One region of the Streptomyces sp. NPDC020299 genome, then DNA from elsewhere that is predicted to be linked to it. Evidence: riboswitches for the same ligand, from Rfam matches in the RefSeq annotation. Region 1 holds a riboswitch; each other region holds the start of a gene.

Region 1 (7,138 bases):
GTTGGGGACGCTGAAGGTCCCGGTGTTCGCGACGGGGTTGGGGACGGCGAACGCCCCGCTGTCCGTGAGGGGGTTGGGGACGCTGAAGGTCCCGGTGTTCGCGACGGGGTTGGGGACGGCGAAAGTCCCGGTGTTGGCGACGGGGTTGGGGACGCTGAACGCCCCGCTGTCCGTGAGGGGGTTGGGAACGCTGAAAGTCCCGGTGTTGGCGACGGGGTTGGGGACGCTGAACGCCCCGCTGTCCGTGAGGGGGTTGGGAACGCTGAAAGTCCCGGTGTTCGCGACGGGGTTGGGGACGCTGAACGCCCCGCTGTCCGTCAGCGGGTTGGGGACGCTGAAGGTTCCGGTGGCGGTCATCGGGGTCGCGCCCTGGGCGGCGACGCCCATGGACGGGGCGGTACCGATGGCTGCCCCGGCACCGGGGGCCATGGCCGGGGCGGCTGCCATGCCGGCACCGGCCATCGCGCCCCTCCCGGCCGGCGCGGCTCCGCTGGCCGTCGCTCTGCCTGTGGCGGACAAGCCCCCACTGAGCCCGGACCACTGCTGGCGCAGCCACTCCTGCTCCGCGGGCTGAAGGGCCTGCTCGGGGTCGCCGCGCCAAGGCTGAGCGGCGGGAGGCGCGGACTCGGCCGCCGCGGCCGCCGGGCGGGGTGCGGGCGTGCCGCCCGGTTGGGCGATCCGGCGGGCGAGGAGGTCCCGGGCCGCGGCGAGCTTCTTCTGGTTCTTCTCCTTCGAGGCCAGCGGCGTGGACCGCCGCGGCCCGGCCGCGGGCAGCGCGAGGGGGGTCTCCTGCCGCGGCTCCGGCACGGCCGGCAGCGCGGCCACGGGCCCGGCGGTCAGCTCCGCCCTGGGGCGGGCCGTCAGCTCCGGCACGGCGCGGGCGCCCGTCTGCCCGGAAGACCCGCCGGTCAGCTCCGGCAGGATGCGCTCGGCCGCTTCCAGCAGCTCTTTCGGGATCGGGACGTCGGCGCGCCGCCCGGCCGGACGCTGCGACGACCGGTCGGCCGGGAGTATGGCGGGGGAGGTGGGTCCCAGCTTGGAGCGGGCCCCCGTCATCCACTGGCGGGCGATGTTGTCCAGGGCGGCGGGGCTGGCCGGACGCTGCGACGACCGGTCGGCCGGGAGTATGGCGGGGGTGGTGGGGCCGAGTTTGGAACGGGCCCCGGTCATCCACTGCTGGGCGATGCTGTCCAGACCGGGATCGGTCCCCCTGTCCGACCTGCGGAGGCGCACACCACGACCGGGCGATCCCCCCGATGTCGCGCGGGTCGCGTTGAAGTTCCCCGTGGCGCTCTCGGTCTGGTCGTAAAGGCTGTCGATTCGCTGCCGAACCTCGTCGCGGCTTTCGCGCGCCATGGGGGACGTACTCCTTCCGTGCTCCGCCTACCGGGTTAGCTGGCGGGTTCGGGCGGTCGATGGTGGAAGGCATGCCCTACGGCCCTGCCCCGTCGGGCGGTCGGGCCGATTCACCCCAAGTCGGTTGGGTCCCCGGTTCCGTTGCCCTGCGGGGACACCGGATTCGGCGGAGGCCGCGCGGCCCGGCGAGGTTCGCCAGGGGGAGCCGTGCGGTCTGAACGCCAACTTAACCAACTTGTGTGGCTGGTGTGAAGGTTGAAGAGCGGAATGTCCGATACGTAATTGTGATATTCATCTTGGCGCTCGTGACCATCCGGTGAAGATGCCCGGAGAAGCGTACGAAACCCCGCCGCACAGCCGCATGATGACGCCTCACAACGCCTCACAACCGCATGATGACGAGCGCGGTGTCGTCGGTCGCGCCCTCCCTCGGAAGCAACTCCCGCAGGACGGCGTCGGCGAGGTCCTCCGGGTCCGCGTCACGGTGCCGGCCGAGGGCGTCGGCGAGGCGCGCCAGCCCGACGTCTATGTCCTCGCGTCGACGCTCGATCAGGCCGTCGGTGTACAGGACGAGGAGGGCGCCTTCGGCGAACCCGGTGTGCGCCTCGGGCCGGGGCCGCGGGTCGGGCCGGGCGTCCAGCGGGGCGTCGGTGGCCCGGTCGAGGAACTCCACGGTGCCGTCGCGGTGGACCAGTACGGGCGGCGGGTGGCCGGCGCTGCTGTACATCAGGGTGTGCCGCTCGAAGTCGATGAACGCCGTCACCGCCGTCGCCGACTCCGCGCCGTCGAGCACATGAGCGTACTCCCCGAGGGCGTTCAGGGCCTGCGCCGGGCCCTCGGCGACGCGGCAGGCGGCGCTCAGCGCGCTGCGCAACTGTCCCATCACGCACGCGGCCCGCAGACCGTGCCCCACCACGTCGCCGACCGAGACGCCGATGCAGTCGCCGCCGCCCCGGTCGACCAGGTCGTACCAGTCCCCGCACACGTTCAGCGCGCTCACCGCGGGCCGGTAGCGGACGGCGGCCCGGTGGCCCGCCACCCACCGGCGGGCGGGGAGCATCGCCTCCTGGAGGGCGAGCGCCACCTTCCGGTCACGGGCCTGGGTCCTGCGCAGTTGCTCGTTCAGCTCCTGCAACTCCCGTGCGCGCCGGTACAGCTCGGCCTCCAGCACCTGGGTACGGTCGCTGTCCGCGCCGCTCCGGGCCCGGATCAGCTCCGTGACCTCCTCGACCCGGTGCACCAGCAGCACCACCGTCCCGTCCGGTCCCAGCACCGGCGCGTTCACCGGGCTCCAGTAGCGCTCCTCCCAGTGCCCGGGCCGGTCGGCGGACTCGACGTCGTACCGCTGGAGCGCCATGGTGTCGCGCTCGCCGGTGTCCAGCACCCGGTGCAGGGAGGCGCCCAGATTCCGCATGCCCGTGGCGCCGTTGTCGTTGGGGTTGTCGGGGAAGACCTCGAACAGGTGACGGCCCACCACCTCCTCGCGGCTGCGCCCGGCCATCCGCAGGAACTCCTCGTTCGCTTCCGCGTACACCAGGTCCGGAGTCAGCAGGGCGACCATGCCCGGCAGGGCCTGGAACACCGCCGCGTAGTCGATCTCCGTATCCGCCATGGCCCGCCGCCCAATCCGACCACCGGTACGGGCTCAGTTTCCCACGAAACCCGGGCGTGAGCGGTGGGGCGGGAGCGGTTGCCGCCACTGCTGCGGGAGGTGTCAACTGGGAAAAGGGAGCTGTCGAGGAGGTTTCACTCATGGTGGACGAGAGCAAAGAATCTCCCGCCGTGGACAGTGACAGGGATGTCGCATTCGCAGGATCGTCTTGGTTTCAACGAACAAATGCCCACATTGCGCATCTCCAAGGGCAGCTCAATAAATTCCTGAAAATGCGCGAGGCGGCTCCGGAGGGTATATCCGCACCCGATGCCGAGATCGTGAAGAAAATAAGAACGCATCTCGGGGCGGCCCGGAACGCGCTGGAACGCCGGGGGGTCAGGGGCTGGTTCTGGCGGATGTCGGGCGCCTCGGCGGATCGGGCCCTGGCCAACATGCACGAGGCCGAGGTGGCTCTGCTGCGCATAGCCCCGGACGGAGAACTCCCGAACAAGCGGCTGTACGCGCTGTCGCACGCGAGACTCCACCTGCCGAAGGACGACGTGTGCCTCCAGTATCTGGAAGCCGCCGAGAAAGCGCCCGCCGGGGAGTTGAGGGAACTGGCCGCCATTACGCTGCACTCCGCCTATCAGGCCGAGGAGGCGGAAAGGGCCAGGGTGCGCAGCTTTATCCGGATCGTGGTCGTCGCCTCGGCCGCATTGGGGGCGATGGCGGTCGGTCTGGGCGTGTGGGCGGCACTGGATCTCGCCGTGGCCCAGCGATTCTGTTTCCCGCCGGACAAGAACGCCCCCGGCCCCAGGCCGGTGACGGCCTGCCCCCTCGGGGACGCGGCGACATCGGGAAGTGTCTTCTTTCTCGAATTCATCGGTATGTGCGCGGCGGCCATAGCGGGTGCGGTGTCGCTGAGAGAGGTCAGGGGAACCTCGGGGCCGTACCACGTGGCGACCGGACTGATCGTCCTGCGGCTTCCTGTCGGCGCTCTGGTGGCGGCTGCCGGACTGCTGCTCATGAGCGGTGGGTTCTTCCCCGGCCTGACGAGCCTGAACACCTCGACGCAGATCGTGGCCTGGGCCTTCGCGTTCGGCATTCTGCAGGAGTCCGTCACGCGCGCGGTCGACCGGCAGGGCCAGTCCCTGCTGGACAAGGTCAAGGGTCCCGGAAGCCGGCCGGCCGCGGCCAACCCCGGTCCGGCGCCGCACCAGCCGTGAGCCGGACGGAACCGGCCGTCAGCCGGCCGGAACCGGCCCGCGTGACCTGGGTTTCCTGTGAGTTCACGATGAATCCGTGAGGTGCTTGAACACATCCGTGTCCGGCTCCGTATGGGACGGGGGCTTGCCATGCCGGGCCGGCCACGAGGTGTGGGAGTGGTTCTGTGGGACGCAACAGGCGCAGACGCCCGACAGGTGCACGGCGCGCGACCTTCGCCGCGGTCGCCCTGATGCTGGGCGGGGGTGGACTGGTCGCGGCGAACGTCTACGCCTCGGCGACCGAGGGCGGCACCGACGCCCGGGTGCTGCAGGCGGGCGGCTGGGGTTCGGGGCCGGCCACCATCGACTGCCCGGACGTCGGCAGCCGCCTGACCTCCGTGCCGGACGACGCCAAGGCGGACGTCGACCGCCAACTCGCCCTGCTGGACCAGCAGGTGTCCGCCGCCTACCAGCAACTCCAGGCGTCCGCACAGGCCGTCAGGCAGGACCCCGGCTCCGCCGACGGCACGATCATGAACCCGCTCAAGGAGAAGCGGAGCGCGGCCATCGAGCGCATCGTCACCGCCATCGACCGTGTCGGCGGACGCCCGCAGGGGCTGGCGGACATGGCGGCGTGCACCCTGCGCCCGCCCGCCGAGCAGGGCGGCCAGAACAACGGCACCCAGAACCCCGGTGGCGACGGCCAGAACGCCAACGGCCAGGGCGGCAACGGCGGCACCGGCCAGGGCGGCAACGGCCCCGTGGCCGCCGACTACACGGACATCACCACCGTCCAGCCCAACGTCCAGGCTCCGGCCCCGCAGGCCGACGCCTCGCGCGGCACCTTCACCTCCAGCTGCGGGGTCAACGCGAACGGCCTGTTCAACTCCGACAACGTGATCGTCGCCCCCGGCGTCACCAACGGCGCCCACCACTTCCACGACTACATCGGCAACCAGTCCAACAACGCCTTCGCCAGCGACGAGGACCTCGCGAACGCCGACACGAGCTGCGTGGACCAGGGCGACAAGTCCACGTACTACTGGCCGGTGCTGCGCCTGCAGAACGGCACCAGGGAACGCGACGCGGACGCGCCCGGCGGCGGAACCGAGGGCAACGCCGGTCAGATCGTCACGCCGAAGGACGTCACGCTGACCTTCGAGGGCAGCCCCCGCGGCAAGGTCACGGCCATGCCGCGCCTGCTGCGCATCATCACCGGGGACGCCAAGGCCTTCGTCAACGGCCCCGCGAACGCCAACGCCTCCTGGAGCTGCACCGGTTTCGAGGACCGGCAGCTGAAGGACAAGTACCCCCTGTGCCCGTCCGGCAGCGACGTGGTGCGCACCTTCCGGTTCCAGAGCTGCTGGGACGGCCGGAACATCGACAGCGCCAACCACCGCACCCACGTGGCCTTCGCCGACGCCGAGGGCAGGTGCCCGGACGGATTCCAGGCCATCCCGCAACTCGTGCAGCGCATCGTGTACGACGTGACGGCGCCGAGCCTCCAGGACGGCGGCCGGACGCATTCGCTGTTCGCCGTGGACTCCTTCCCGGAACAGCAGCACAAGCCGGTCACGGACCACGGCGACTTCATCAACGTCTTCGACGAGGGCCTGATGCGGGAGATGGTCGACTGCATCAACTCGGGCCGTAGGTGCGGCGCGGGCGGGGAGTCCGGCGGCCGGCCGTCGCCGAGCGCCGACGCCTCACCCGGCGACGGCGGCCAGGCGAACCCGGGCGACGGCGGGGGAGCGCAACCCACACAGCAGCCCACGCAGCAGCCCTCGGCGCAGCAGCCCACCGAGCAGCCGTCCCCGGAGCAGCCGCCGTCGTCGGAGCAGCCGCCGGTCTCGGATCAGCCGTCCTCCGAGGCGCCGTCTTCTCAGGCGCCGAGCAAGCAGCCGGCGAACGACCCCGGTACGGTCTCCGCCCCGGCCCCCACCACCAAGGCGCCCCGGGTCTTCGCGACGACGTCGTCCACCCGGAACCCTTCGGCGGCCCCGCCCCGGCACGGCTCGCACCACAGCGGGGCCGGCCGGTCCACCCCGTCCGCCGAGCCGTCGAGCACCGCTGAGGCGGAACCGTCCGGCACCGCCGGACAGACGGCACCGCAGACCGGAGCCCAGACCGAGCCCCAGACCGAGCCGCAGGCCGAGCAGGGCAGCCTCGCCGAGACGGGGTCACACCTGTGGCCCGGCGCGCTCGGTGCGGTGCTCCTGATCGCGGGCTTCGTGGTGCTGCGCCGCAGCGGGCGCTCCGCGAGGTGACGCCGGTCCGGCCGACGCCGGACCTCTGAGCCGGGTGTCCGGGGGCGCGAAGCCCCCGGACAGTCAGGGGTACCGGGCTTGTGGGAGCGCTCCCACAAGCGTCAGGATGTCGTGCATGGACTCCAGCCCCCACCTCCGCCCCTACAGCCCGTCCGACCGTGCCGCCGTCGCCGACATATGCGTTCGCACCGCCCACAACGGCGGCGACTCGCGGGTCCTGTATCCGGACCAGCGCCTGATGCCGACTCTCTTCGTCGAGCCCTACTGCTTCCTGGAACCGGACCTCGCCTTCGTCCTGGACGACGGGCAGGGGCGGGCGGCGGGATACGTCGTCGGCACGGCGGACACGGCGAGGTTCGTCGAGGCCTTCCGCGACATCTGGATCCCCCGAGTGGCCGACCGCTACCCCAGAACCTCGGCGGCGCCGCGCACACCGAGCGAGGAGATGGTGTCGCTGCTGCACCGGCCGGAGCGGATGCTGCTGCCGGAACTGAACGGCCATCCCGCGCATCTGCACATCGACCTGCTGCCGCCCTGGCAGCGGCGCGGCCACGGGCGCCGGCTGATGGACGCCCTGTTCTCCGCGCTGCGCGAGCGCGGGGTTCCGGCCGTCCATCTGGGCATGGTGACCGCGAACACCGCTGCCCGGGCGTTCTACGACCGCCTCGGCTTCGAGGTGATACCGGTGCCGGACCCCGGCCCCCTCACCTATCTGG
Region 2 (7,138 bases), on a different contig from region 1:
GAGACTTCGTTACGAGCGTGATGGTTCCGGCTGGCGCGCGGACCAGCTCCAACCCTGATCGTGCTCTGGATCATGTACTCGAGGGGAAGGAAGGCAAGCCGATGTGTGGAATTACGGGCTGGATCTCGTTCGACCGGGATCTGACTCAGCAGCGCACGCAGCTGGACGCGATGACGGAGACCATGGCCTGCCGGGGCCCGGACGCCGGAGGTGCCTGGCTCGACCGGCACGCGGCGCTCGGTCATCGGAGGCTGGCGATCATCGACCTCGAAGGCGGCATCCAGCCCATGGTGGTGCCCACCGATGACGGCCCGGTGGCGCTCACCTACAGCGGTGAAGTCTACAACTACACCGAGCTCAGGAGCGAGCTGATCCGCCGGGGTCACCGGTTCGAGACCCGCAGCGACACCGAGGTCGTGCTTCACGGCTACCTGGAGTGGGGCGGAGCGGTCGCCGAACGGCTCAACGGCATGTTCGCCTTCGCCGTCTGGGACTCCCGGGTCGAGAAGCTCGTGATGATCCGCGACCGGATGGGAGTCAAGCCGCTCTACTACTCCAGCACCGACGACGGGGTGATGTTCGGCTCCGAGCCGAAGACGATCCTCGCCAACCCGCTGGCGGACCGCGCGGTCGACCTCGCCGGCCTACGGGAGCTGGCCGGCCTCACCCAGACGCCGGGCAGCGCGGTGTGGTGCGGAATGCACGAGGTGCTCCCGGGCGGCCTGGTCACCGTCGACCGCTCCGGCCTGCGAGAGCACCGCTACTGGACGCTGCCCACCCGTCCGCACACCGACGACCAGAAGACCACCGTCGCCACCGTGCGCGGACTGCTCGAGGACATCGTCAGCCGCCAGCTGGTCTCCGACGTCCCGCGCTGCACTCTGCTCTCCGGTGGTCTGGACTCCAGCGCGATCACCGCGCTGGCCGCCGCCAAGCTGGGCCGGTCCGGGGAGCACGGCGAGCCCGGCGAGAAGGTGCGCAGCTTCGCGGTGGACTTCGTCGGGCGGAAGGACCACTTCGTCGGCGACGAACTGCGTGGCACGATGGACGCCCCGTACGCACTCGAGGTGGCTGCGCACGTCGGCTCGCAGCACGAGTCCATCGCGCTCGACCACGCCGCGATCGCCGACCCGGACGTGCGCCGCGCCGTCATTACCGCGCGGGACAGTCCGTTCAGCTTCGGTAACGTGGATGCCTCGCTCTACCAGCTGTTCCAGGCCGTCCGACAGCAGTCCACGGTCGCCCTGTCCGGCGAGTCCGCCGACGAAGTCTTCGGCGGGTACCGGTGGTTCCACCAGCCGGAGGTCCAAGCCGCGCAAACCTTCCCCTGGATGGACGTCTTCGTCACCGGCCCGCAGGCCCAGTCGTCGGACCGGTTCAACGCCGACATCACCGCCGTCCTCGACCTGCCCACCTACATCCGCGACCGCTACTCCGACGCGGTCGGCGAGGTCGAGAGGGCCGAGGGCGAGAGCGACCACGAGATGCGGATGCGGGTGATGTGCTACCTGCACCTGACGCGCTTCGTCCGGATGCTCCTGGAGCGCAAGGACCGGATCAGCATGGCTGTCGGGCTGGAGGTCCGGGTCCCCTTCTGCGACCACCGCCTCGTGGAGTACGTCTACAACACCCCGTGGTCGTTGAAGACCTTCGACGGCCGGGAGAAGAGCCTGCTCCGCGCCGCGACGGCCGACCTGCTGCCCAAATCGGTACTGAACCGGGTGAAGAGCTCCTACCCCGCCACCCTGGACCCGCACTACAACAGCGCGCTGCTGCAGCAGTCCAAGGAACTGCTCACGACCAACGACCCGGTCTTCGACCTGGTCGACCGCAGCTGGCTGGAGGACATCACGCAGCAGGACTCGGCCTCCATGCCGATCCACGTCCGCAACGGCATGGAGCGCGTGCTCGACCTGAGCACCTGGCTGGACATCTACCGCCCCGAACTCCGCCTCTGACACCGAGTTCCGGTCGATTGCGGACGGCTCCGAGACAGCACCGCCGTTGCCTGCGAACGGACACGGTCGCAGGCAACGGCGGGCAGTCGGCAGCATTCACCGTGTCAATATCCGATCAGGGAACGCGCTGAAAAGCCTCCCAGTCAACCTATTTCCCGGGCTGCGATAAGGATTCGACCAGATCGCAGCGAGCTCTTGACGTAAATCACATGTAAGGAGAGCGTTGTGTCGGAATCCGTTAATTCTCAGGGATTCAGCGACGAGGTCGAGCTGCGTCGAATCAACCGCGCCACCGTCGAGCGCTACATGAATACCAAGGGTCAGGACCGGCTGCGTCGGCACGAGCTGTTCACCGAGGACGGCATCGGTGGTCTGTGGACCACTGACACCGGTGAACCCGTCGCCACCCATGGCAGGGACCGGCTGGCCGAACACGCCGTCTGGTCGCTGAAGTGCTTCCCGGACTGGGAGTGGTACAACATCCAGATCTTCGAGACCCAGAACCCCAACCATTTCTGGGTGGAGTGCGACGGTCGCGGAAAAATTCTCTTCGGCGACTACCCGGAGGGGTACTACGAGAATCACTTCCTGCACTCGTTCGAGCTGGAGAACGGCAAGATCAAGCGGGAGCGGGAGTTCATGAACCCGTTCCAGCAGTTGCGGGCTCTAGGCATTCCGGTTCCGGAAATCAAGCGCACCGGAATACCGGCCTGACAGGTACAACAACACCGCTGGATCGGAGTACGTCTTGGAAGACGTAAAGCGGGAGATTCGTATACGCGGGGCATCGCAGCAACCCGAATGGAGCGACCTTTCACAGGCTGGCCGGGTGGGCGAGTCACTTGCCACGCGCCCCACTCTCATACAGGCCGACGACCTGGCCACGCTGCGGACTCTGCTGGGCAGGGCGGCGCTCGGCGAAGCCATGGTGCTGCAGTCCGGTGACTGCGCCGAGGACCCGCGGGAATGCACACGCCACCATGTCGCACGGAAGATCGCGCTGCTCGACCTGCTCGCCGGGGCGCTCGGCCTGATCACCGGTAAACCCGTCCTGCGGGCAGGACGTATCGCGGGGCAGTTCGCCAAGCCCCGTTCCAAGCCCACCGAAGTGATCGACGGCGCCGAACTCCCTGTTTTCCGGGGACACATGGTCAACGGCCCGGAGCCCGACCCCGAAAGGCGCCGGCCCGATCCACTGCGCATCCTCACCGGCTACATGGCCGCCTGTGACATCGTCGAGCACCTGGGCTGGCGCGACCGCGCCGCAGGGCGCGAGGTCGTGGAGGCGCTGGTGTGGACCAGCCATGAGGCACTGCTGCTGGACTACGAGATACCCATGCTGCGCATGGACGACAAGGGCCGGATGTTCTTGGGCTCGACCCACTGGCCGTGGATCGGCGAGCGCACCCGCCAGGTCGACGGCGCCCACGTTGCCCTGCTCGCCGAGGTGAGCAACCCCGTGGCGTGCAAGGTCGGCCCCACCATGGAGCCCGACGAACTGCTCGCCCTGTGCGAGAAGCTCGACCCGTGGCGCGACCCCGGGCGGCTCACCCTCATCGCACGGATGGGAGCCGACGCTGTCAGCGACCGGCTGCCCCGCCTCGTGGAAGCCGTACGCGGCGCGGGTCACCCCGTCATCTGGCTCAGCGACCCCGTGCACGGCAACACCGTCACTGCGCCCGGCGGTTACAAGACACGGCTCGTGGAGACCGTCTCGCTTGAGGTGTCCCGCTTCGTCCAGGCCGTGCGCGCCGGCGGCGGCGTCGCCGGCGGACTGCACCTGGAGACGACGCCGGACGACGTCACCGAGTGCGCCTTCACCGAGGCCGATCTCGACTCCGTCGGGGACCGCTACACATCCTTCTGTGATCCCCGCCTCAACCCGTCGCAGGCCCTCGCCGTGGTCTCGTCCTGGACCGTCGGCACCGCCTGAACCGACGGCTTCTCTGCCTCTTTCTCCCTGCTCCCCTGTGCACGAAGCACACGCGCATCAAGCCAGGAGTAGGAGCCATCACTGGCATGCCCTCTATGTCCCCCTACTCGTTACCCGCCGAAGGAGACCTCCCCCGGCTGTCGTGTCCTCGAGCGCCGAACCCGACTGGAGTGGCCCTGGTCTGGAACCAGCGCCACCTGCTCCACGCCCTGCGCGAGTTCGAACAGCCCTACAACTCCCACCGGCCCCACCAAGGCATCGCAGACGCCCGCCCGCTGCACCCCCTGCCACCGCCGATCACCGACCCGGACGCCATCGCCCACCTCGACATACGACAACGCGAGCGCGTCGTTCACGAAGCGCGTCCATGTCCATCCGAGCCCCGAGGACCTGCGCGCCGCCTCGGATCACCTCATGGTTCTGCTCGGCTTCGAGGACGACGCGGCTGCCTGAACATACCTGATGGTCGTGAGAGAAACCTGCTTCACGATCAGCGTAAACACGGTCTGACCTGCTGTGATATGTGGATCATTAGAGCGTACCCCCATCATAACGTTACGTACATCCTGTACATTTTTTACAGATGCCGATCCATCGGAGACGGCTCTGCCGTGAGGAGGGGTATGCCATGACCCGACCGTTCGCCCGCCACGTCCTGCCCGAGTTCACCGAGCGCACGAGCACCGGTCACCGCACGCTCGATCCGTACTCGAAGCTGCTGGAGGGGCGGATCGTCTTCCTCGGGACACCGGTCGACGACGCCTCGGCCAACGACGTCATGGCGCAGTTCATGCATCTGGAGCACGACGCCCCCGACCGGGACATCTCGCTGTACATCAACTCCCCCGGCGGCACGTTCAGCGCGATGACGGCGATCTACGACACCCTGCGGTACATCAGCTGCGACGTGCAGACGATCTGCCTGGGGCAGGCGGTGTCGTCCGCCGCGGTGCTGCTCGCGGCCGGTACGCCGGGCAAGCGGTTCGCGCTGCCGGGCGCGCGGCTGGTGCTCCGGCAGCCGGCGCTGCCCGAGCCGACGCAGGGTCAGCCGAGCGATCTGTTCATCCAGGCGGAGGAGCTGACCCGGATGCGCGGCCTGCTGGAGGGGATGCTCGTTCACCACACCGGCCGCACCCCGGACCAGGTCCACGCCGACCTCGAGCGGGACCTGATGCTGGACGCCCGGGGCGCGTTGGAGTACGGGCTGGTGGACGGAATCATCCCCAGCCGCAGGGCGTCGCACACCGCCGCTCCGGACGCGGGGTGAGCCGCCGATGCTGCCACCGGAACTGCCGCCGCTGCCGGCCCTGACCCGCGCCGAGGGCGAGTTGATCGACCGTTACCTGGACGTGGTCGACCTGCTGGGGCGTATCAACCCGGCGCAGCACGGTGACACCTACCGTGGACTGCGGGCCGCCCAGGCGCTGGTGCGCAAGGCGGTGGAACTGTGCGACGCGCTGACGCTGATGCACCAGCGGGGCGAGACGGAGCTGCACGCGGCCACCCTGGCCCGGGCGCTCAGGGTGCTGGACGGCGAGCGCCGTACCGCGCGCGTCACCGTGCCCCCGGACGGCGCCGGTTGACGCTTGCGGGCTCGGGTCTGAGTCGAAACGGCCCAAAAGACGTACCCACGTTCGGAGTAGCAGCGCATCCTTTTCCAGGGTCTCCGAAGTTGCGCGAACCGCCCGGGCGATGACCGCCGGGAGAGGCTTCTGCCCTGGTCGGAGGGTGCGCGGCTGTCCCGTCAGCGGCTCGAGCACACACCTGTCCACCCGAACGGGCGAGTGGTGAGTAACACCACAAATCCCTGGTTCCGTTGGGATTTTCAGACAGTTGTGGGCGAAGATCCCTGTCTGACGACAAGCCCCCGCCACAACGGCGGGGCGATCCGAGCGGACGCCGAGTCCTGCCGCCGCCCGGATGACCGGTCGACAGGAGTGGATCGGCAGGAGTGGAGGACCCGAGCAAGACGGGTCGCCGGAGCGGACATCCGTTCGCTTCCGAGCAGCCCTTGGGGTGAAGCCGCGGCAACGCGGCCGGGCAACTTCGCCAGCCCGAATCCGACAGGTCATCCTTCACAGGCGGCTGACGAAGGGTTGCGCATGACTGCGCTCAATCGTGTCCCGTCGCTCATGGTCCGGGCCGGTACGGCCTCGGCCTTCGCCATCGCCGCCGTCGGCGGCTCGATAGCGGTACCCGGTGTCGCCCCCGACGCCGCCGCCGCGACTCCGGCGACGAAGGCACTCCAGATCGCGGCGTCCAAGAAGGGCTCCCCGTACAAGTGGGGCGCCACCGGGCCGCGCAGGTTCGACTGCTCGGGGCTCACGCTGTACTCGTTCAAGAAGGCGGGCAAGACCCTGCCGCGGACGGCCGCCCAGCAGTACAACAAGACCCACCACATCTCGGCCGGCAACCGCAAGGCCGGAGACCTGGTCTTCTTCCATTCGGGGTCGAACGTCTACCACGTCGGCATCTACGCCGGAAAGGGGAAGATCTGGCACGCCCCCAAGACGGGCGACGTGGTGAAGCTGCAGAAGATCTGGACGCGGAGCGTCTGGTACGGCCGCGTCAGCTGACCGGCCGTCACGCCTCGCGCGGCTCCGGGTACAGGGCCACCCCGGAGCCGTGCTCGGCCGTGAGGCGCCCTCTCAGGGGCGGTGCGGGACCGGACAGCCCCGCACCGCCCCTAGGGCCTGTCTGACAATTCCCGCCTGCCCCGCGGCGTCTGGCACGCACTCCCCCACGCTCGGCTTCGCTCGCGCGGGGGGACCCCCATGCCGCGTTGCCGAACCACCCACGTGGCTCCGCCACGAGGGCGCTCCGGCGCCTTGCGATCGCACGCTCCCCCACGCTCGAACGCGCTCGCGCGGGGGGACCCCCATCGCCGCCGCGGGGCCCGCCCTTCGGGCGGACGACGGGAATTGTCAGACAGGCCCTAAGGCTCCTGCTGCCCCGTTGTCGTGACCGGCCGGGCCGGTACCGACCACGGCAGCTCGATGAGGACGGTCTTGCCCCCCTCGCGGGTGCGCCGCACCCTGAGCCGGCCGCCGCACTCGACAGTCAGCCAGCGGATGATGACCAGGCCGCGGCCGTTGTCCTGCTGCACGGCCGCGGGGAGTCTCCTCGGGAGACGGGGATGGCTGTCGGTGACACCGATGCGCAGGTGCTCGTCACGGTCGAGCGCGAGGTCCACCGTGAAGGTGGGTGACTGCCCGAAGGTGTGCTGCACGGCGTTGGTGGCGAGTTC
Region 3 (7,138 bases), on a different contig from region 1:
CCCCCGAGGAGGTCAAGGAGCACTGGCTGCGGACCAAGGCGGTCGAGAAGCAGCGCACCTCCGTGACGGAGGGCATCCCCCTCGGCCAGCCCGGCCTCGCCCTCGCCGCGAAGCTCTCCTCCCGGGTACGCACCGCGGGCCTGGACGTGCCCCTGCCCCAGGGCGAGGGCATCGGCTACGACCTGCTGGCCCTCGCGACCCGGGCCGAGGCGGACGGCGTCGACCCGGAGGCGGCCCTGAGAGCGGCGGCCCGGGCCTACCGGGACGCGATACGGGCCGCTGAGGGCGTGGCGGGGCAGGGCCTGTCCGGCGGACAGCCGTAGCCCCCGGGGCGCGCGCCGGAAACCCGGATACCGTCAAGGGGTGACCAACCAGCCCCATCCCCATCCCCAGCCCCACCTTCAGGCAGTCCCCGACGCGCCCGCCCCCGACCTCTTCACCTGGGAGTTCGCGAGCGACCCCTACCCGGCCTACGCCTGGCTCCGGGAGCACGCGCCCGTGCGGCGGACGAAGTTGCCCAGCGGGGTGGAGGCCTGGCTGGTCACCCGGTACGCCGACGCCAAACAGGCGCTGGCCGACCCGCGGCTGTCGAAGAACCCGGCGCACCACGACGAGCCCGCGCACGCCAAGGGCAAGACGGGGATCCCGGGGGAGCGCAAGGCCGAGCTGATGACGCATCTGCTCAACATCGACCCGCCGGACCACACCCGGCTGCGCCGGCTGGTCAGCAAGGCGTTCACGCCTCGCCGCGTCGCCGAGTTCGCCTCGCGGGTGCAGGAGCTGACGGACCGTCTCATCGACGGGTTCGCCGCGAAGGGCTCCGCCGATCTCATCCACGAGTTCGCCTTCCCGCTCCCCATCTACGCCATCTGCGACATGCTCGGCGTCCCGCGCGAGGACCAGGACGACTTCCGGGACTGGGCGGGGATGATGATCCGGCACGGCGGAGGCCCGCGCGGCGGGGTCGCGCGTTCGGTGAAGAAGATGCGGGGCTACCTCGCCGAGCTGATCCACAGGAAGCGCGAGGCGCTCCCGGCCGAACCGGCTCCCGGAGAGGACCTCATCTCCGCTCTCATCCGCGCCTCCGACCACGGCGAGCACCTCACCGAGAACGAGGCCGCCGCCATGGCGTTCATCCTTTTGTTCGCGGGGTTCGAGACGACGGTCAATCTCATCGGCAACGGCACGTACGCCCTTCTCACCCACCCCGGGCAGCGGCAGCGGCTCCAGGACTCCCTCGCGCGCGGCGAACGGGACCTGCTGGAGATGGGCGTCGAGGAACTCCTGCGCTACGACGGCCCGGTGGAGCTCGCCACCTGGCGGTTCGCCACCCGGCCGCTCACCGTCGGCGGGCAGGACATCGCACCCGGCGACCCCGTCCTCGTCGTACTGGCCGCCGCGGACCGGGACCCCGAGAGGTTCGCCGACCCGGACGTCCTCGACCTCGGACGGCGTGACAATCAGCACCTCGGTTACGGCCACGGCATCCACTACTGCCTCGGCGCCCCGCTAGCCCGGCTGGAGGGCCAGACCGCGCTCGCGACCCTCCTCACCCGTCTACCCGACCTCCGACTCGCGGTGGAACCAGCCGATTTGCGGTGGCGTGGGGGGCTCATCATGCGTGGACTGCGTACTTTGCCGGTGGAGTTCACACCCGTCCGGTAATCGGCTGGTGAGCTGGGCGGCGGACGGCGCCTTCACAAAAAAGTGACCAGCGTTCAACTCTGTGATCTTCACGTGATCTGCGCGGCATTAACTTGTGACAAGTGATCGTCTGCCGATACGTTCACTCGTCAGCGCGGCGCCTCACCGCAGCCGCCGCGCCGGTCACTGCTGTCTTGCGAAAGGTCTCCGCATGCTCTCCGGGAACGGTCGCCACCGACGCCCCCGTCAGGCTCCGGCTCTCCTCGTCGCGGCCGGAGTGACCGGCTCCGCCATCGCCATCCCGCTGCTCGGCGCATCCGCCGCCAACGCGGCCGACGGGACCACGTGGGACAAGGTGGCCGAGTGCGAGAGCGGCGGCTCGTGGAGCGCCGACACGGGTAACGGCTACTACGGCGGCCTCCAGATGTCCCAGGACGACTGGGACAAGTACGGCGGCCTCGACTACGCCTCCAGCCCGGACCAGGCCAGCCGCTCACAGCAGATCGCGGTCGCCGAGAAGATCCTCGACGACCAGGGCACCAAGCACTGGGCCACCTGCGCCCTGCTCTCCGGCCTCACGTCGAACTCCGCTTCGGTGGACGTCGACACGGGTGTCGGGGGGTCCGGGGCGTCCGGCTCCGACGACTCCTCCAACGCGTCGAATTCCGCGAATTCACCCGGTTCGTCTGGTTCCTCCGATTCGAAGGACTCCAAGGGGTCCAAGGACTCCAAGGCGTCCGGGGATTCGGGGTCGTCCGATTCCGGCTCCTCGTCGGACGCCTCGCCCTCGCCGAGCTCGAGTGCCGACGCCGGCTCCAAGGGTGTGGACGATTCCACCAAGCCGGACAAGTCGGCATCTTCCGGCTCCGGGAAGTCCGGGGGGAGCGACGGTTCGTCCTCGGCGTCCCCTGAGATCGCCGAATCGGACGATTCATGGCAGACCGGCGGTTCTTGGAGTCTTGTGGACACCGGAGCGAGCAGCAGCGGCCGTCATCGGGGTGACAGTGCGGACGAAAGTGTGACAAAGAGTCACACCGACAGCGCCTCCGGCCGGCACGCCGCACGCGACTACACCGTGCGCGACGGTGACACCCTCGCCTCCATCGCCGACTCCCTTGACCTCGACGGCGGATGGCGGGCGCTCTACGCCGCCAACAAGGACGCCATCGGCACCGACCCGAACAACATCACCCCCGGTCAGACCCTGGAACTCAGTGCCGAAACGGGTGCAAAGTAGCGGGAGTTGACGCCCTGTTTTGGGCTTGATGTCCGGTTTGGTGAAAGTGTGGGATGAGTCTCAGAAGCCCTGATCGTCTTTGAATTTCACCGGATCGCGTGTCTACGGTCATGACCGCTCGCCAATGCGGGCCCCGGCCGCCGCAACGCCGAATCCTGCCAGCGGCTGCCCGGGAACAGTCGTCGCGTCAAGCGCCGTAGGCAGGAGCGGGGGACCCAAGGTAAGCGCCGGGCCCGGAGGTCGAGAGACCGCCGGGGACGGCTAGGGGTGAAGCCGCGCCTCGCACGAGAACCACGCGAGGTGCGGCCGGGCAACTCAACCGGCCCGAACCCGACAGCTCACCTCGCAGGCGTCGGTGAGGGGATCGATCCATGCTGTTTTCCGGCAAGGGCAAGCACCGTCGTCCGTCCAAGGCCGTTCGCGCCATCGCTGTCGCCGGTGTCACCGGTGCCGCCGTCGCCGCCCCGCTGATGGCGGCCGGCAACGCCTCCGCTGCCACCGCCTCCGAGTGGGACGCGGTCGCCCAGTGCGAGTCCGGCGGCAACTGGTCCATCAACACCGGTAACGGCTACTACGGCGGTCTGCAGTTCTCCGCCTCCACCTGGGCCGCGTACGGCGGCACGCAGTACGCCTCCCAGGCCAACCAGGCCTCCAAGTCCCAGCAGATCTCCGTCGCCGAGAAGGTCCTCGCCGCGCAGGGCAAGGGTGCCTGGCCGGTCTGCGGCAAGGGTCTGTCCGGCGCCACCTACAGCGGTTCGAGCAGCAGCTCGTCGAGCTCCGCCGGCTCCTCGTCGAACGGCGCCGGCACCCGCTCGACCGACGAGCAGGCCGCCAACCGCTCCACGGAGCGCCAGGCCCCCGAGAAGACCGTCACCAAGAAGACCGTCACCACCCCGACCGGCAAGAAGGTCGAGAAGGGCGACGGCGAGTACAAGGTCGTCAAGGGTGACACCCTCAGCTCGATCGCCGAGAAGCACCACGTCGCCGGCGGCTGGCAGAAGCTGTTCCAGCTGAACAAGGACATCATCGACGACGCCAACGTCATCTACCCGGGCCAGCAGCTGCACCTGAAGTGACACCTGGCTGGTAGCAGAACCACAGCGCCCTCATATCGGCGGTCTCCATGATGGAGGCCCCGTGAGGGTCACGCCCCCCGTCCCCCACGGGGCTCCCCGCTCCGGCGCGTGTTCCCCCGTACGCGCCGGGGCGGGGTCTTTTCTTTTCCCCGGTCTTTTCCCCGGTTCTTCCCTTCCGGCCCTTTGTTCCGACGGGGAACAATGTGTACCGTCGCCATGTCCACGAGGCGGTCGGTCGGCTGCCGATGGCCCCGGGACGGTTAGGCTCTAGTCGCAAGGCACACCAGCCCCGCACTTTCAGCGTCACATCCAAGAAGGAGATGCTCGTGCCGTCCATCGACGTCGTCGTAGCCCGGGAAATCCTGGACTCCCGAGGCAATCCCACGGTCGAGGTCGAGGTCGGCCTCGACGACGGCAGCACGGGTCGTGCCGCCGTCCCGTCCGGCGCCTCCACGGGCGCCTTCGAGGCCATCGAGCTCCGCGACGGTGACCCCAACCGCTACCTGGGCAAGGGCGTCGAGAAGGCCGTCCTCGCCGTCATCGAGCAGATCGGCCCGGAGCTGGTCGGCTACGACGCCACCGAGCAGCGCCTGATCGACCAGGCGATGTTCGACCTGGACGCCACCGACAACAAGGGCTCCCTCGGCGCCAACGCCATCCTCGGCGTCTCGCTCGCCGTGGCCCACGCCGCCTCCGAGGCCAGCGACCTCCCCCTCTTCCGCTACCTGGGCGGCCCGAACGCGCACCTGCTGCCGGTGCCGATGATGAACATCCTGAACGGCGGCTCGCACGCCGACTCCAACGTGGACATCCAGGAGTTCATGATCGCCCCGATCGGCGCGGAGTCCTTCTCCGAGGCGCTGCGCTGGGGTGCCGAGGTCTACCACACCCTGAAGAAGGTCCTGAAGTCGAAGGGCCTGTCCACCGGCCTCGGCGACGAGGGCGGCTTCGCCCCCAACCTCGAGTCCAACCGCGCCGCCCTCGACCTCATCCTCGAGGCCATCAAGCAGGCCGGCTACATCCCGGGCGAGCAGATCGCGCTCGCGCTCGACGTCGCCGCGTCCGAGTTCTACAAGGACGGCAAGTACGAGTTCGAGGGCAAGTCCCGCTCCGCCGCCGAGATGACGGAGTACTACGAGGAGCTCGTGGCGGCCTACCCGCTCGTCTCCATCGAGGACCCGCTGTTCGAGGACGACTGGGCCGGCTGGAAGGTCATCACCGACAAGCTCGGCGACAAGGTCCAGATCGTCGGCGACGACCTGTTCGTCACCAACCCGGAGCGCCTGGCCCGCGGCATCGAGGAGGGCAGCGCCAACGCCCTGCTCGTCAAGGTGAACCAGATCGGTTCGCTGACCGAGACCCTGGACGCCGTCGAGATGGCCCAGCGCAACGGCTTCAAGTGCATGATGTCCCACCGCTCCGGCGAGACCGAGGACGTCACCATCGCCGACCTCGCCGTCGCGGTGAACTGCGGCCAGATCAAGACCGGCGCCCCGGCCCGCTCCGACCGCGTCGCCAAGTACAACCAGCTGCTGCGCATCGAGGAGATCCTCGACGACGCCGCCGTGTACGCCGGCCGCTCCGCCTTCCCGCGGTTCCGCGGCGCGATCTCCAAGGGCTGACCCCAACCGGTCAACCCCGGGTAAGGCCTAGCCAGTCGTACGTACGTCCCCGGACACGGTCCCGTACCGTGTCCGGGGACGTACGCACGTAGGCAGCACGCAAGACGCACGCAGGGGAGGCGGAGAGCCAGATGGCCGCGAAGGAACGGGACCGTTTCTCCACCGCGACCAGGATCCGGCTGCTCGGCGAGCAGACGGCGGCCCGGGTCTACCGCTCCCAGACCAAACGGCAGGCCCGCCGCTCCCGGCTCACCAGCCGGGCCGCGCTGCTCGCCCTCGTGGTGTGCACCCTGGTGGTGGCCCTGGCCTACCCGATGCGGCAGTACGTCTCCCAGCGCGCCCAGATCGCCGACCTGCAGCGGGAGAAGCAGCATGCCAGGGAGCGGGTCGAACAGCTGCGCGACCTCAAGGCGCGGTGGCAGGACGACACGTACGCCGAGCAGCAGATCCGGCGGCGGCTGCACTATGTGATGCCGGGGGAGACCGGATACGTCGTGATCGACCCGGACGCGGCCAAGCAGGCGCGCACCGACCTGGTGGCGGCCGACCGCCCCTGGTACGCGAACGTCTGGGACGGGGTCGACAAGTCCGACGCCGCCGACCAGTGAACCCACAGAGAGACTTTCGTACAGGCATGGAAACTCCCCCGCCCCAGACGCCCCGGACCGAGCCCACAGAGGCGGACGTCGAGGCCTTCAAGCAGCAGCTCGGGCGGCCCCCGCGCGGACTGCGCGCGATCGCGCACCGGTGCCCCTGCGGGCAGCCGGACGTCGTGGAGACCGCCCCCCGGCTGCCGGACGGCACGCCCTTCCCGACGACGTACTACCTGACGTGCCCGCGCGCCGCCTCGGCGATCGGCACGCTGGAGGCGAACGGCGTCATGAAGGAGATGACCGAGCGGCTGGGGAGCGACCCCGAACTGGCCGCCGCCTACCGGGCCGCGCACGAGGACTACATCCGGCGCCGGGACGAGATCGAGGTCCTGGAGGGCTTCCCGAGCGCGGGCGGCATGCCGGACCGCGTGAAATGCCTGCACGTCCTCGTGGGCCACTCGCTGGCCGCGGGACCGGGTGTGAACCCGCTCGGTGACGAGGCGATCGCCATGCTGCCCGAGTGGTGGCGCAAGGGGCCGTGCGTGCAGCCGCTCCAGGCGCCTGATCCGGCGGACGAGCACCCGGGCGAGCAGGGTGCGGTCCTCGACCCCGCCGAGGCCCGCAGCGGCTTCTTCGCCGACAGGCCGCTCGTCGCGGAGGGCTTCTCCCGGGTCGCCGCCGTCGACTGCGGTACGAACTCCATCCGGCTGCTCGTCGCCGACGTCAACCCTTCCACCGGCGAGCTGCTGGAGCTGGATCGGCGCATGACGATCGTGCGGCTCGGCCAGGACGTGGACCGTACCGGCCGGCTGGCGCCCGAGGCGCTGGAGCGGACCTTCGCCGCGTGCCGCGAGTACGCGGACGTCATCCGTGAACTGGGCGCCGCGAAGGTGCGGTTCGTCGCCACCTCCGCCTCCCGGGACGCCGAGAACCGGGACGAGTTCGTGCGCGGGGTCGTGGACATCC

The links. A riboswitch is a leader RNA that binds a small molecule or an ion and turns the genes downstream of it on or off. The one in region 1 is predicted to bind cyclic di-AMP.
Region 2: another riboswitch for cyclic di-AMP. It lies ahead of ACH45E_RS03410 (C40 family peptidase); the one in region 1 lies ahead of ACH45E_RS22040 (NlpC/P60 family protein).
Region 3: another riboswitch for cyclic di-AMP. It lies ahead of ACH45E_RS20580 (transglycosylase family protein); the one in region 1 lies ahead of ACH45E_RS22040 (NlpC/P60 family protein).

Annotation. Positions count from the first base shown of each region.
Region 1 covers NZ_JBIRWL010000008.1:211,873-219,010, reverse strand. The annotation lists gene ACH45E_RS22040 (NlpC/P60 family protein) at 1-1,356, opposite strand, end outside; cyclic di-AMP (ydaO/yuaA leader) riboswitch at 1,365-1,535, opposite strand; gene ACH45E_RS22035 (SpoIIE family protein phosphatase) at 1,739-2,968, opposite strand; gene ACH45E_RS22030 (hypothetical protein) at 3,109-4,176, shown strand; gene ACH45E_RS22025 (DUF1996 domain-containing protein) at 4,407-6,422, shown strand; gene ACH45E_RS22020 (GNAT family N-acetyltransferase) at 6,538-7,138, shown strand, end outside.
Region 2 covers NZ_JBIRWL010000001.1:719,334-726,471, forward strand. The annotation lists gene asnB (asparagine synthase (glutamine-hydrolyzing)) at 102-1,958, shown strand; gene ACH45E_RS03390 (PhzA/PhzB family protein) at 2,184-2,672, shown strand; gene ACH45E_RS03395 (3-deoxy-7-phosphoheptulonate synthase) at 2,707-3,891, shown strand; gene ACH45E_RS03400 (ATP-dependent Clp protease proteolytic subunit) at 4,520-5,158, shown strand; gene ACH45E_RS03405 (hypothetical protein) at 5,166-5,474, shown strand; cyclic di-AMP (ydaO/yuaA leader) riboswitch at 5,779-5,990, shown strand; gene ACH45E_RS03410 (C40 family peptidase) at 5,994-6,467, shown strand; gene ACH45E_RS03415 (ATP-binding protein) at 6,827-7,138, opposite strand, start outside.
Region 3 covers NZ_JBIRWL010000007.1:342,878-350,015, forward strand. The annotation lists gene ACH45E_RS20565 (nucleoside triphosphate pyrophosphohydrolase) at 1-323, shown strand, start outside; gene ACH45E_RS20570 (cytochrome P450) at 364-1,665, shown strand; gene ACH45E_RS20575 (transglycosylase family protein) at 1,856-2,881, shown strand; cyclic di-AMP (ydaO/yuaA leader) riboswitch at 3,064-3,248, shown strand; gene ACH45E_RS20580 (transglycosylase family protein) at 3,253-3,957, shown strand; gene eno (phosphopyruvate hydratase) at 4,278-5,579, shown strand; gene ACH45E_RS20590 (septum formation initiator family protein) at 5,711-6,187, shown strand; partial or broken gene ACH45E_RS20595 (DUF501 domain-containing protein) at 6,214-6,615, shown strand; gene ACH45E_RS20600 (Ppx/GppA phosphatase family protein) at 6,874-7,138, shown strand, end outside.